One region of the Streptomyces sp. NPDC059696 genome, then DNA from elsewhere that is predicted to be linked to it. Evidence: predicted binding sites of a transcription regulator. Region 1 holds the regulator's gene; the other holds the start of a gene.
The links. The regulator HspR, encoded in region 1, represses chaperone genes until heat shock. The targets are predictions, from matches to a motif close to TTGAGNNNNNNNNNCTCAA.

Region 1 (7,380 bases):
GGTGCCGTAGCTCCAGGGCCATCGTGCGGTCGGTGTTGGCGGGGATGAACGCCACCGTCCGGTCGAAGAGGATGAGCCGGTCGATCACCTCGTCCAGCGTGCGCGCCTCCACCGCGTCGCCCATCAGCTCCAGATACGTCAGCAACCCCTGCCCGTGCCGGGCGACATGGGTGTACAGGTCCCGCATCCGCACCCCGCGCCCGCGCAGGGACATCGCCCGGTGCAGCCCCTCGGACAGTTCCGCCTCGCGGCGGATGCCGCCCGGCTGGACCGTGAGCACCTCGGCCGTGCACGCCTGGGTCGCCTCGTCCATCGCCGCCTGGATCCGGGCGAGTCCGTCCAGGACCCGGATGGCCGGGCCCTCCGCCGCCGACGCGGCCGACTCGGCCGGGCGCACCAGGCTGCCCAGTCCGGCGTACCACTCGACGGCCGCGACGGCCGAGCCCATCCGCCGCTGGCTCGCGCTGACCTCGTCGTACATCCCGCGCAGCAGCCGGGTCATGACCTCCTGCGGGGAGGTCGGCACCAGCCAGTCCATGTCGTCGGGGTCGGGGTGCAGCAGGGCGAGTTCCAGCAGGCAGGGCACCGGCTCCGCGTCCCGGCGCGGCACCCGGCCGCGCCGTACGGCCCGGGAATACACGCGATCCCCGGCGTCGCACAGCCGGTCGGCACCGTGGGGATGCTCATCCGCCCCGTGCCCGGCCATCGCCCATCCCACCCCCGGTTCGCCGTCTTCCGCAGCGCAACTATGCGCGGACCGGACGTGCTCCGCAACACGGCTCCCCGGCCGACGACCCCCGGAAACCACCGGTACGCACCGGTATCTCCGAGCTCGGCCCGACCGAACGCGGGCCTGGTCGCAGGCCTGTTCGCGGGCCTGTTCGCGGGCCTGTTCGCCCGCCCCCTCGCTCTGGAGGGCAGGGGCGGCGGGGACCGGGGGTGGTGAACTCGGCTGGTGGTGTGGTTACTTCAGGCCGATGGCGCGGCACGCCGCCTTGTAGTCGGCCGTGCAGATGTCGGACAGCTTGTAGATGTCGTCCGCGACGACCGTGTCCTTGATGTTCTCCTTGGTGAGCGCGACCACCGGCACGAGCTGCGCCGGGATGCCCTTGTCCGTGGGGCTGTCGACCTTGTCGCGGGCGAGCGCGGCGAACTGGATGTCGCGGCCCTGCACCTTGGCGACGGCCATCTCCGCGGCGTTCTCCGCCTCCCGCGGGTAGGACTTGTACACGCTCATGTACTGCTGACCGGCGATGATCCGCTGCACCGCGGCCAGCTCCGCGTCCTGGCCCGTGATCGGCGGCATCTCGGTGACCCCCGCGGCCTGCAGCGCCTTGACGATGCCGCCGGCCATGCCGTCGTTGGCGGAATAGACCGCCGCGATGTTGCCCTTGCCGATCTTCTGGATCGCGCGGGCCATGTTGGCCTGGGCGTTCTCCGGCTTCCAGTCCTTGGTGTCGAAGGAGTCGGCGATCGTCACCTTGCCGTTCAGCTCGGACATGGCGCCCGCCTTGAACTGCTTGGCGTTCGGGTCCGTCGGCGAACCGTTCATCATGACGATCTTGTCGGAGAGACCGGCGTCCTCGCCGAGGGCCTCCAGCAGGGTGCGTCCCTGGACCTCGCCGACCAGCTCGTTGTCGAAGGAGATGTACGCGTCGATCGGGCCCTCGGCCAGCCGGTCGTAGGCGATGACCGGGATGCCGGCCTCCTTCGCCTTCTCCACGCCGCTCGCGATGGCCTTGGAGTCGACCGCGTCCAGCAGGATCACGTCGACCCGGTCGTCGATCATCTTCTGCAACTGGCTCGCCTGCTTGTCCGCGCTCGCCTCGGCGTTGGCGTACTCGACGCGGCCCTTGTCGTTGGTGAGCGACTCGACCTTCGTCTTGATGATCGGGTAGTCGAAGTTCTCGTACCGCGTGTTCGCCGTCTCGGGCAGCAGCAGCCCCACGGTGATGTCGTTGCCCTTGGCCGGGCTCGCGTCGTCACTGCTCCCCGTCGCGTTGAGCACGCCGCAGCCGGCGAGCGTGACGGACATCGCGGCCGCGGCCACGGATATGGAGATACGACGACGCATGGGGGAGCTCACTTCGCGTGTGATTCGGACGTGGGCGCAGCTTTACGGCCCATGTGACTGAAAAGCCAACTTGGAGGCGCCCCTCAGCGTCAAGCGGAACCACTTAACGAGATGGCAACAGCACGCTCCGCAGCGGTTGTGAAGACGGTGCGGAACCGTCTTCAAGTGCTCTGCACCGGTCAGCCATGGACAGGAGACCCGGCGAAATCGGGTCAAGACCTGCAAAAGGGGCCGGGAGTTGACTCCCGGCCCCTTTCACACACTGTCACGAGGTGCGCGGGGTCAGTCGGACTGCTGCTGCCGCTTCGGCCGCCACACCACCAGCGCACTGGTCTGCTGGACCTCCTGGTACGGCACCAGGTCACGGCGGTACGACGCGTGCACCGCCGCCTCACGCTGCCGCATGGCCGCGGCCGCGCCGTCGAGCGCGTCCTGCATCTCGGCGACCCGGGCCTGCAGCGCGGCGACCTGGTTCTCCAGTTCGATGATGCGCTTGATTCCAGCCAGGTTGATGCCCTCGTCCTGCGACAACTGCTGCACCGTACGGAGCAGTTCGATGTCGCGGGCCGAGTAGCGGCGGCCCCGGCCGGGGGTGCGGTCGGGGGAGACCAGACCCAGGCGGTCGTACTGGCGCAGCGTCTGCGGGTGCAGGCCGGACAGCTGTGCCGCGACCGAGATGACGTAGACCGGGGTCTCCTCGGTCAGTTCGTACGGATTGCGCCGCCGCCCGTCCATGTGCCTCATGCTCCCTTCGCGGCCTGGAACAGATCCGCCCGCGGATCCTCGTCCGCGGTCGCCTCGCGGTACGCCTCGAGCGCGTCACGAGCCTTCCCCGACAGGTCCTTCGGAACACTCACCTCCACGGTGACCAGGAGGTCGCCGCGGGTGCCGTCCTTGCGGACCGCGCCCTTGCCCCGGGCGCGCATGGTGCGCCCGTTGGGCGTGCCGGGCGGCAGCTTCAGGGTGACGGGCGGGCCGCCCAGGGTGGGCACCCGCACCTCACCGCCGAGGGCCGCCTCGGCGAAGGTCACCGGGACGGTGACCGTGAGGTTGTCCTCCTTGCGGCCGAACACCGCGTGGGGGTCGACGTGCACGACCACGTAGAGGTCACCCGCCGGCCCGCCGCGCTCGCCCGGTGCTCCCTTGCCGCGCAGCCGGATCCGCTGGCCGTCGTTGACGCCCGCGGGGATGCGCACCTGCATGGTCCGCGAGGACTTGGCCCGGCCGCTGCCCTTGCAGACCTCGCAGGCGTTCTCCGCGATCAGGCCGCGGCCCTTGCAGTCCGGGCAGGGGTCGGTCAGGGAGAAGCCGCCGCCGCTGCCCCGGGCGACCTGCCCGGTGCCGACGCAGGTCGGGCACACGCGCGGCGTGCCGTTCTTGTCGCCGGTGCCCGAACAGGCCTTGCAGGGCGACTGCGAGGACATCCGCAGCGGGACGGTCGCGCCCTCGATCGCCTCGGTGAAGCTGAGCGTGACCTCGGACTCGATGTCCTGGCCGCGCCGGGGGTGCGTACGCGTCCCCGGACCGCCCGCGCTACCGCGGTTGAACAGGCCCCCGAAAACGTCACCGAGCCCGCCGCCGAAGCCGCCGGCTCCCTGGCCGCCCTGGGCTCCGCCTCCGAAGAGGTCGCCCAGGTCGAAGTTGAAGGAGCCGCCCGCGCCGCCCGGCCCCGGGCGGAAGCCGCCGTTGCCGAAGAGGGCGCGCGCGTCGTCGTACTCCTTGCGCTTCTTGGGGTCGCCGAGGACGTCGTTGGCCTCGGAGATCTCCTTGAAGCGCTCCTCCGCCTTGACGTTTCCCTTGTTGGCGTCCGGGTGGTTCTCGCGGGCGAGCTTCCGGTACGCCTTCTTGATCTCGGCCTCGGTGGCGTCCTTGGGGACGCCGAGGACCTTGTAGTAGTCCTTCTCGATGAAGTCCTTGGTGCTCATCCTCGACGCCCCTCCTTCCCTTCGTCTGTGACGTCAGCCCTCGTCCGGGCCACCGCTCTCCTTGTCGTCGGCGTCGGCGGACTCCTCCGCCTTGACCGTCTGCGCCCCCGGCTGGGGTTCGGCCACCGCCACGCGGGCGGGGCGGATGGTCCGCTCGCCGATCCGGTACCCGGGCTGCAGAATCGCCACGCACGTCGTCTCGGTGACGTCCGGTGCGTAGCTGTGCATCAGGGCTTCGTGGATCGTCGGGTCGAAGGGCTCGCCCTCCTTGCCGAACTGCTGCAGGCCCATCTTCGCCGCGGTGCTCTCCAGCGACTCGGCAACGGACTTGAAGCCGCCCACCAGTTCGCCGTGTTCACGTGCGCGGCCGATGTCGTCGAGCACGGGCAGGAGCTCGGTCAGGAGGTTCGCGATGGCGATCTCCTTGACCGCGATCCGGTCGCGCTCGACCCGGCGGCGGTAGTTCTGGAACTCGGCCTGGAGGCGCTGGAGGTCCGCTGTGCGCTCGGTGAGCGCCGAACGGGCCTGGTCCAGCTGGGCCACCAGAGCCACGTCCTGGCCCGTGTCCCCGGCCGGGGCCGCCCCCTCCTCCTCCGCGGAGGGGGAGGCGGCCTTCGGCTCGGCGTCGTCGGAGGTGGCGCCGGAAGGGACGTCGGGCTGCTGCTCGTCGAAGCCCGGGGTCTCCTCCGTCACGCGGCACCGTCCTTCCGGTCCTCGTCGACGATCTCGGCGTCGACGACGTCGTCGTCAGCGGCCTTGGCACCACCGGCGGCACCGGCGTCACCGGCGGGACCACCGGCCGCCTGGGCGGCGCCCGCGTCCGCGTACATGGCCTGGCCGAGCTTCTGCGAGACGGCCGCGACCTTCTCGGTGGCGGTGCGGATCTCGGCGGAGTCCTCGCCCTTGAGCTTTTCCTTCAGCTCGGCGACGGCTTCCTCGACCTCGGTCTTGATCTCGCCCGGGACCTTGTCCTCGTTGTCCTTGAGGAACTTCTCGGTCTGGTAGACGAGCTGCTCGCCCTGGTTGCGGGACTCGGCGGCCTCGCGGCGCTTGTGGTCCTCCTCCGCGTACTGCTCGGCCTCCTGGCGCATGCGGTCGACCTCGTCCTTCGGCAGCGAGGAGCCGCCGGTGACGGTCATCTTCTGCTCCTTGCCCGTGCCCAGGTCCTTCGCGGTCACGTGCATGATGCCGTTGGCGTCGATGTCGAAGGAGACCTCGATCTGCGGGACGCCGCGGGGCGCCGGCGGCAGACCGGTCAGCTCGAACATCCCGAGCTTCTTGTTGTACGCCGCGATCTCGCGCTCGCCCTGGTAGACCTGGATCTGCACGGACGGCTGGTTGTCCTCGGCCGTGGTGAAGATCTCGGACCGCTTGGTCGGGATCGTGGTGTTGCGCTCGATGAGCTTGGTCATGATGCCGCCCTTGGTCTCGATGCCGAGGGACAGCGGGGTGACGTCGAGGAGCAGGACGTCCTTGACCTCGCCCTTGAGGACACCGGCCTGCAGGGCGGCGCCGATGGCGACGACCTCGTCCGGGTTGACGCCCTTGTTGGCGTCCTTGCCGCCGGTCAGCTCCTTGACGAGCTCGGCGACGGCGGGCATACGGGTCGAGCCGCCGACCAGGACGACGTGGTCGATCTCGCTGATGGAGATGCCGGCGTCCTTGATGACGTTGTGGAACGGCGTCTTGCAGCGCTCCAGGAGGTCCGCGGTCAGCTGCTGGAACTGGGCGCGGGTGAGCTTCTCGTCGAGGTGCAGGGGGCCCTCGGCGGAGGCGGTGATGTAGGGCAGGTTGATCGAGGTCTCGGTGGACGAGGACAGCTCGATCTTCGCCTTCTCGGCGGCCTCGCGCAGACGCTGCAGGGCCATCTTGTCCTTGCCCAGGTCCACGCCGTGGCCGGACTGGAACTGCTGGACCAGGTAGTCGACGATGCGCTGGTCCCAGTCGTCACCACCGAGGTGGTTGTCACCGTTGGTGGCCTTGACCTCGACGACACCGTCGCCGATCTCCAGCAGCGAGACGTCGAACGTACCGCCACCGAGGTCGAAGACCAGGATGGTCTGGTCGTCCTTGTCGAGGCCGTACGCCAGGGCGGCCGCGGTGGGCTCGTTGACGATGCGCAGCACGTTCAGACCGGCGATCTCGCCGGCCTCCTTCGTGGCCTGGCGCTCGGAGTCGTTGAAGTACGCCGGGACGGTGATGACCGCGTCGGTCACCTTCTCGCCCAGGTAGGCCTCGGCGTCCCGCTTCAGCTTCTGGAGCACGAAGGCGCTGATCTGCTGCGGGTTGAAGGGCTTCCCGTCGAGCTCGATCTTCCAGTCGGTGCCCATGTGACGCTTCACGGAGCGGATGGTCCGGTCCACGTTCGTGACCGCCTGGCGCTTGGCCACCTCTCCGACGAGCACCTCACCGTTCTTGGCGAAGGCGACGACGGACGGCGTGGTCCTGGCGCCCTCGGCGTTGGTGATGACGGTGGGCTCGCCGCCCTCCAGAACGCTGACGACGGAGTTAGTCGTGCCCAGGTCGATGCCGACCGCACGTGCCATGGTTGATTCCTCCAGCTGACTTGAGTGGAACGGACTCAAGTGTGCACGACGGCTCCCCACCGGTCAACAGACCTGAGCCGGGCAGGCTCAACTCTTATCCGCTCCTTACACGCAACGGCGCGCTGACCTGCGTGGATACGCTGCGTCGGGGGCCGTATGCAGGAACACGGAAGAGGGAGAGCACGACCACGAGGGCCCCTCCCGCCACCCACCACAGGGCACCGGCCCCGATCCGGCCGGCATGCGCGAGTACCCCGACGAGCACCCCCGACAACGCCCCGGCCCCCAGCAGCAGAGACGCCCCGGGCGCGGTCACCCCGAGCCGCCGCAGCCGGTGCGCGAGATGGTCGGGCCCGCCGCGCCCGAGCCCCCGCCCGGCCGACTTGCGCGTCACGAGCACCAGGACGGCGTCGGCGGCCACCACGGCGGTCAGCCCGAACAGGACCCCGGCGCTCGCCACGACCCCGGACCCGGCCCGGGCGTACACGGCCCCCACGGCGATCACGAACCCGGCGGCCATCGACCCGCAGCCGCCCAGCGCCACGCGCGCGGGATGCCAGTTGTGCAGGAGGAGGCCGGTCAGCGCGGCGGCCAGCACGCTCACCAGCCCCGCGACCGCGTCCATCACCTCGACGGCCGCGCAGGCCGCCACCCCGAAGGCGGTGACGACCCCGACCGTGCCCACCAGCCCGTCGGCGTGATCGAGCCCCCGGAACCCGGCCACCACCGCCACGACCCACCCGACGGCCAGCAGTCCGGTCCCGATCCCCGTCTCCGCGAACGGCACGACACACGCGGCCGCCACACCCGTACCGGCGGCCAGCACCCTCCGCCG
Region 2 (7,380 bases), on a different contig from region 1:
GTCGAGGTGGAGATGGACGTCCGTACGGGTGTGACTGCCCGAGCCGGTGGCGATGCCCGCGCGCACGGAGGCGACCATGTTGGCCTCCTTCAGCACGCCGGACAGGTACGGCCACACCTCGAACCGCCGCTGTTTCAGCGGTACGACGCCGTTGTCCAGGCGGGACAGGTCCAGCAGTGTCTCCACCAGCCGCCCGAGGCGCTCGGTCTGCTTCAGCGCCGTGCGCATGGTCTCCGGGTCGGCCTGCGTGACGCCGTCGACGATGTTCTCCAGCACCGCGCGCAGTCCCGCGATGGGCGTGCGCAACTCGTGTGAGACGTTCGCCACGAGTTCCTTGCGCTGGCTGTCCTGGGCCTCCAGCTCGTCGGCCATGGCGTTGATGGTCACGGCCAGGGCGCCCAGCTCGTCGCGGCGGTTCTCCCGCGTGCGGCGGGTGTAGTCGCCCTGCGAGATGGAACGGGCCACCGCGGTCATCTCGTCCAGCGGCGCCGTGAGCGAATGGGCCACGAACTGCGTAATGAGAAGCGTGGCGATCATCGAGAAGACCGTGATGAAGCGCAGCTCCGTCTTGGTGTGCACCGCGATCACCGACAGACCTGTGGTGATCAGCACCGAGATGACGACCAGCGCGCCCAGCTTGGTCTTGATCGAGAACGGGCTCACCCCGCCCCAGGGATCCGGCTCCCGGGGGTTTCTCCGTGCGGCCGGCCCGCCGCTCATGGCGTCGGGGTCTCCAGGGCGTACCCCACGCCGTGCACCGTGCGGATCCGCTCGGCGCCGATCTTCCGGCGCAGCGCCTTGATGTGGCTGTCGACCGTGCGGGTGCCGGAGGCGTCCGCCCAGTCCCAGACCTCGGCGAGCAGCTGCTCCCGGGAGAGCACCGCGCGCGGGGTGTTCGCCAGGCACACCAGCAGGTCGAACTCGGTGGGCGTGAGGTGGACGTCCTCGCTGCGCACCCGGACCCGGCGCTGTGCGTGGTCGATCTCCAGCTCGCCGAGGCGCAGGATGCCGGAACGGGGTGTGGCCGCCGCGATGGCGGCGCGCTCCACCCGGCGCAGCAGGACGTGCACGCGCGCCGCCAGCTCCCGCATCGAGAACGGCTTGGTCATGTAGTCGTCGGCGCCGACGCCGAGCCCGACCAGCATGTCGGTCTCGTCGTCGCGCGCGGTGAGCATCATCACCGGCACCGGGCGGGCGGCCTGCACGCGGCGGCAGACCTCCAGACCGTCGAAGCCGGGCAGCATGATGTCGAGGATCAGCAGGTCGGGCTGCCACGCCTCGGCGGTGTCGACCGCGGCCGGGCCGTCGCCCGCCGTTTGCACGAGGAATCCCTCGGCGCGCAGGCGGGTCGCGATGGCGTCCACGATCGTCGCGTCGTCCTCGACCACCAGGACCCGGCGCTGTGCGCCCGGAGTAGCCGTCGCCGAACCGTTGTGGGAGGTCTGTGTCTGCTCCATCGCCCGCCCCTGGGGTGTGCTTTCCGGAATCAGTGGGGTGATTCCTTCTGACTGGCTATGCCTGCGCATGGTTGCGATTGACGCTTGAATGATCGGCGTCAGAGGAGCAGCGTACGGGGAGTCAGTACGCCTTTGCTATCCAGGGCTGATGGCGAGGTGCACGACGTCCGGAACGCCCCGGGCAACCGGGATCTCTTCGGTACGCACCTGCTGGAACCCGGCATTCCGCAAGGTTTCTTCGAATTCCGGTGACGGCTGGGCGGACCAGACCGCCAGAACCCCGCCGGGTCTCAACACCCTTGCGCAGCTTGCCAGTCCGGCTTCCCGGTAGAGAACTCCGTTGCCCTCCGTGACGGTCCAGCCGGGTCCGTTGTCGATGTCGAGACACAGGGCGTCATACGTGGCGGATGTCTCATTGACGTGTGCGACGAGATCGGCCTCCACGATGTGCGTGCGCGGATCGGCCAGGGCCCGGGCGGACAGGACGGAGAGCGGCCCGTCGCGGTGCCATTCGACGATCGCGCGCTCGCGTTCCACCACCGTGATCCGCCCCCAGCGCGGGTCCGCCGCGGCGTGCGCGAGGGAGAAGCCGACGCCGAGTCCGCCGATCAGGACCTCGGGGTGGTCCCGTCCGGTCAGCGCCTCCAGGGCCGCGTCGACCAGCCGCCGCTCCGAGCGGCCGTCGGAGGTGTCCATCAGGAAACAGCCGTTGGAGATGATCTCCAGCCGGTCGCCGTGCCGCCGCAGCACCACCTCACCGTGGGGGCCCTCGCGACGGTCCAGGACATCGGGAATGTCGTACGAGGTAGGCATGGGGGCATCCTGACAGGGGAGGGGCGTGTGGCGCCTCGCAATTCGCCGGGCCTCACGCCGGGCTCGCGGCGGGGCTCTCGGGTCGCTGTGCATCGGCACTCGCGTGGCGAGGGTCACAGACAGCGCGGTGACCGGGGCGAAGGCTGGGACCAGAAGGAAAGGAGTGTCCGCTGTGGAACGCACCGCACCACCCCGCGAGACGGCCGCACCCACGCCGACGGGCGCGCTCGGCCCCCTGGTCCCGGGGTCGCTGGACGGGGTGCCGCGGCAGCGGGGCCCACGGGACGGACCCCCGGCGGACGTACGGCAGCCCGCCCCGGTGGCGGAGCCCGCGCTGCGGCGCATCCGGCCCTGGCGGCTGCTGCCCACCCCGACAGGCACGCCCTTCACCTTCGGATACGCACTCCTCCTCGGCCTCACCTCGCTGATCTCCGCGCATGCCGACCCGGCCCTCGTGCACGCCCTGCTCCAGGGCTCCAGCACGGATGTGACGCACCTGCTGCGCACGCCGGAGCTGGTGCTGGTCGGCAGCGCGCTGTGGGTCGCGGGCGGGGTGACCTCGCCGTTCGCCATCGCCTTCGTACTGGTGCTGACCGCGCTGGAACGGCGGATCGGGGGCGTGCGCACAGCCGGTGTCTTCCTGCTCGGGCACATCCTCGCCACCCTCGCGACCGAGGTCCCGGTGGGCCTCGCCGTGCTGGCCGGGCACCTGCCCGACAGCTCACTGCACCGCCTCGACTACGGCGTCAGCTTCGGCGTCGCCGCCGGCGTCGGCGCCCTGTCCGGCCTGCTGCCGCCGTGGCTGCGTCTGCCGCTGCTGGCCGGATTCGGCTGGATGCTGCTCCAGGACCTGCTCGCCTTCACCGACCCGATGACGAACTGGGGGCACGTCATCGCCCTGGCCATCGGCATCGCGACCTGGCCGGCGGTCCGACGGTGGTACGCGGCACGCCTCGGCCCGACCGGGACTTGAGGCCCTGCGGAAGGTGAGGCCCCTCAGGCCCGGGCGGAAGGCAGTGGTGTGCGGGGGCTTCCGCGGCTGAGGTGTGAGGTCCTCAGTCCGGACGGAAGGCAGTGGTGTGCCGGGCTTCCGCGGCTGAGGGGTGAGGCCCTTCAGTCCCGGGCGGAGGACGGCGGGTCGTGCCGGGCGCTGGTCAGCGGGGCCACCACGGTCCAGCCGAGCGCCTCGTAGAGCCCCCGTCCCGCGGGTGTCCCGGCCAGGACGCCGGTCCGCGCCCCCTGCCGGGCGGCGGCGTTCTGCAGTGTCCTCATGACGAGGCTGCCCAGGCCCTTGCGGCGGTGTTCGGGCGCCGTCTCGATCTGGTCGACGACGGCGGTCACGCCCGTCGGGGCGATCTGGCCGCGCGCCGCCAGGGACCCGTCCGGCGCGGCCACCATCAGCCGGGTCACTCCGCCCCGCGTCCACTGGCGCAGCCGGTAGCCGTCGGGCGCCTCGGGAGTGCCGTCCGCCACCAGCGGGACGGTCATCAGGCAGCCCGGCTCGGGATCGATCCACCAGCTGTCGTCCAGCCAGCCGGAGACCACCGACGGGTCCCGGAAGGCCTTGAGCCAGACCCCCTGCCCCGTGACCTGCTCGGCCACCTTGCGGACGGTCGCCTCGTCGAGGTCCTCGCCCGTCGCGCCGAACACGTGACGTGTGACGTGCCCGTACATGCCCACGCCGATCGTCCGGCCCCACGGCTCGGCAAGCGGCGGGGCGGCCCCGCGCGACACGACCCATCCGTCCACCCATGCCTGCACGGTGCTGTCCACGCCATCCCCCTCAGTGAGCGCTTTGTAATGATCGCTGAGCCTGATCGTCTATTACTCGGCTGACCTTACGCGCGCCTCGGTCCCGGCCGTCACCGGTGATCGCTGACAGCGAACAGCCCCTGGGGAACATCCGGGCGCGCTCAAGCATTGAGTCGGCATAGCTCAACTTGACTGCCGAAGGGGAGATCATGGCTTCGACGTCCTCACCGCTCACCCTGCCCGTGCTGCCGCTCGACGGAGAGGTCGTGCTGCCCGGGATGGTGGTCCCGCTGGACCTGAGCGATTCCGAGGTCCGTGCCGCGGTGGAGGCCGCCCAGGCCGCTGCCCGGTCAACACCCGGAAAGCCCCGGGTACTCCTGGTGCCACGCATCGACGGGACGTACGCGAACACCGGTGTGCTCGGCACCGTGGAACAGGTCGGCCGGCTGGCCGACGGCGACCCGGGCGCGCTGATCCGCGGCCGGGAGCGGGTGCGCATCGGCGCGGGGACCACCGGTCCCGGCGCGGCCCTCTGGGTCGAAGGCACCAGCGTCGACGAGACCGTCCCGGAGCCGCTGCCCGGGCAGATCGCCGAACTGGTCAAGGAGTACAAGGCCCTCGCCACCGCCTGGCTGCGCAAGCGCGGCGCCTGGCAGGTCGTCGACCGGGTCCAGGCCATCGACGACGTCCCGGCGCTCGCCGACAACTCCGGCTACTCGCCGTTCCTGACCACCGAGCAGAAGATCGAGCTGCTGGAGACCACCGACCCGGTGGCCCGTCTGAAGCTCGCCACCCAGCACCTGCGCGACCACCTCGCCGAGCAGGACGTGGCCGAGTCGATCGCCAAGGACGTCCAGGAGGGCGTCGACAAGCAGCAGCGCGAGTTCCTGCTGCGCCGCCAGCTGGAGGCCGTCCGCAAGGAGCTGCGCGAGCTCAACGGCGAGCAGGAGGGCGAGGAGTCCGACGACTACCGCACCCGCGTGGAGGCCGCCGACCTGCCCGAGAAGGTCCGCGAGGCCGCGCTCAAGGAGGTCGACAAGCTGGAGCGGTCCTCCGACCAGTCGCCCGAGGGCTCCTGGATCCGCACCTGGCTCGACACGGTCCTGGAGATGCCGTGGAACGAGCGCACCGAGGACGCCTACGACATCCGGGGCGCCCAGGCCGTCCTGGACGCCGAGCACGCCGGCCTGGAGGACGTCAAGGAACGCATCACCGAGTACCTGGCGGTGCGCAAGCGCCGTGACGACCGGGGCCTCGGCGTGGTCGGCGGGCGGCGCGGCGGTGCCGTGCTCGCGCTCGTCGGGCCGCCCGGCGTCGGCAAGACCAGCCTCGGCGAGTCCGTCGCCCACGCCATGGGCCGTAAGTTCGTGCGCGTCGCCCTCGGCGGCGTCCGCGACGAGGCCGAGATCCGCGGCCACCGGCGTACGTACGTCGGCGCACTGCCCGGCCGTATCGTCCGGGCCATCAAGGAGGCCGGGTCGATGAACCCGGTCGTGCTCCTCGACGAGATCGACAAGGTGGGCTCGGACTTCCGGGGCGACCCGGCCGCCGCCCTCCTCGAAGTGCTCGACCCCGCGCAGAACCACACCTTCCGGGACCACTACCTGGAGGTCGAGCTGGACCTGTCCGACGTGGTCTTCCTCGCGACCGCCAACGTCCTGGAGGCGATCCCGGAGGCGCTGGCCGACCGGATGGAGATCGTCCGCCTGGACGGCTACACCGAGGACGAGAAGGTCGTCATCGCCCGGGACCACCTGCTCCCGCGCCAGCTGGAGCGGGCCGGGCTCGACAAGGACGAGGTGACCATCGACGAGGGAGCGCTGCGCAAGCTCGCCGGCGAGTACACGCGCGAGGCGGGCGTGCGCACCCTGGAGCGGTCCGTCGCCCGGCTGCTGCGCAAGGTCGCGGCCCAGCACGAACTGGGCGAACGCGAGCTGCCCTTCACCGTCCGGGACGAGGACCTGCGCGACCTGATCGGCCGTCCGCACCACGTGCCCGAGTCCGCCCAGGACCCGGCCGAGCGGCGGACGTCCGTGCCCGGTGTGGCGACCGGTCTCGCGGTGACCGGGGCGGGCGGTGACGTGCTCTACGTCGAGGCGTCCCTGGCCGACCCGGAGACGGGCGCGGCCGGGCTGACCCTGACCGGTCAGCTGGGCGACGTGATGAAGGAGTCCGCGCAGATCGCGCTGAGCTTCCTGCGCTCGCACGGCGCCGAGCTGGAACTGCCGGTGGCGGACCTGAAGGACCGGGGCGTGCACATCCACTTCCCGGCGGGCGCGGTCCCCAAGGACGGCCCGAGCGCCGGCATCACGATGACCACGGCCCTCGCGTCCCTGCTGTCCGGCCGGCTGGTCCGCACGGACGTGGCGATGACCGGCGAGGTCTCGCTGACCGGGCGGGTCCTGCCGATCGGCGGGGTGAAGCAGAAGCTGCTCGCCGCGCACCGGGCGGGTGTCACCACGGTGATCATCCCCAAGCGCAACGAGCCCGACCTGGACGACGTCCCGGCGGAGGTGCTGGACAAGCTCGACGTCCACGCCGTCACCGACGTCCGCCAGGTCCTGGAGCTGGCGCTCGCGCCCGCGACCAACGGGGCGGCGCCGGAGGTTCCGGTCGCGGCGTGACGGGCGTGACCGGATAGGGGAGGCCCGGGTTCCTCGTGAGGGAGGCCCGGGCCTTCACCGTGTGGTGGCCCTGTGGACACGAATGCCCTGACCTGCGGAATACTTGCCGAACTGCGGTGATCACGGCAGGTGGCGGAAAATTCATGTACCGGAATTCTCACGACCGGGCGACGACCGAGGCAGGGGCTGACGTGCACGAGGGCGGCAACGACGACGGACACCGCGACGCCGGTGTGCCAGGACCGGGCGTGGCCGGAACCGGACCCGGTGTGGCGGGAACCGGTGTGGACCAGCCCGCCTTCCTGGCCCTCGAACGCGAGCTGACCGTGCTGCTGCGCCGCGCGAGGGCCAGCCAGGGCGAGATGGCCCGCGAGGTGCACCCCGACCTGGAGTCGTCCGCGTACGGCCTGCTCGTGCGGCTCGACGAGTGCGGGAAGCAGCGGGCCACCGAGCTCGCCGCCTACATCGGGGTCGGCAAGGCGACCATGTCCCGCCAGCTGCGTGCCCTGGAGGAACTCGGGCTCGTGGCGCGCGAGCCCGACCCCGCCGACGGACGCGCCTGGCTCGTCGCCCTCACCCAGGAGGGCCACGACCGCGTCCGCCGGGTCCGTGAGGCACGCCGCGCCCGCTACGCCGGCCGCCTGGCCGACTGGGACTCCCGCGAGGTCACGGAACTGGCCCGGCTGCTGCACCAGCTCAACCGCGGCATGGAGAAGTAGCCCGGGCGCGCGTCC

Region 2: lon (endopeptidase La) is a predicted target of HspR. The motif match lies at 4,191-4,209, and genes of this name have one in related genera.

The regions. Positions count from the first base shown of each region.
Region 1 is NZ_JBHWFG010000025.1:47,115-54,494, reverse strand. It holds gene ACFV20_RS25440 (LuxR C-terminal-related transcriptional regulator) at 1-706, opposite strand, end outside; gene ACFV20_RS25435 (substrate-binding domain-containing protein) at 965-2,074, opposite strand; gene ACFV20_RS25430 (heat shock protein transcriptional repressor HspR) at 2,357-2,809, opposite strand; gene dnaJ (molecular chaperone DnaJ) at 2,815-3,999, opposite strand; gene grpE (nucleotide exchange factor GrpE) at 4,033-4,692, opposite strand; gene dnaK (molecular chaperone DnaK) at 4,689-6,545, opposite strand; gene ACFV20_RS25410 (undecaprenyl/decaprenyl-phosphate alpha-N-acetylglucosaminyl 1-phosphate transferase) at 6,640-7,380, opposite strand, start outside.
Region 2 is NZ_JBHWFG010000046.1:13,271-20,650, forward strand. It holds gene ACFV20_RS33250 (ATP-binding protein) at 1-720, opposite strand, end outside; gene ACFV20_RS33255 (response regulator transcription factor) at 717-1,457, opposite strand; gene ACFV20_RS33260 (spermidine synthase) at 1,593-2,270, opposite strand; gene ACFV20_RS33265 (rhomboid-like protein) at 2,443-3,243, shown strand; gene ACFV20_RS33270 (GNAT family N-acetyltransferase) at 3,384-4,043, opposite strand; gene lon (endopeptidase La) at 4,232-6,646, shown strand; gene ACFV20_RS33280 (MarR family winged helix-turn-helix transcriptional regulator) at 6,838-7,365, shown strand.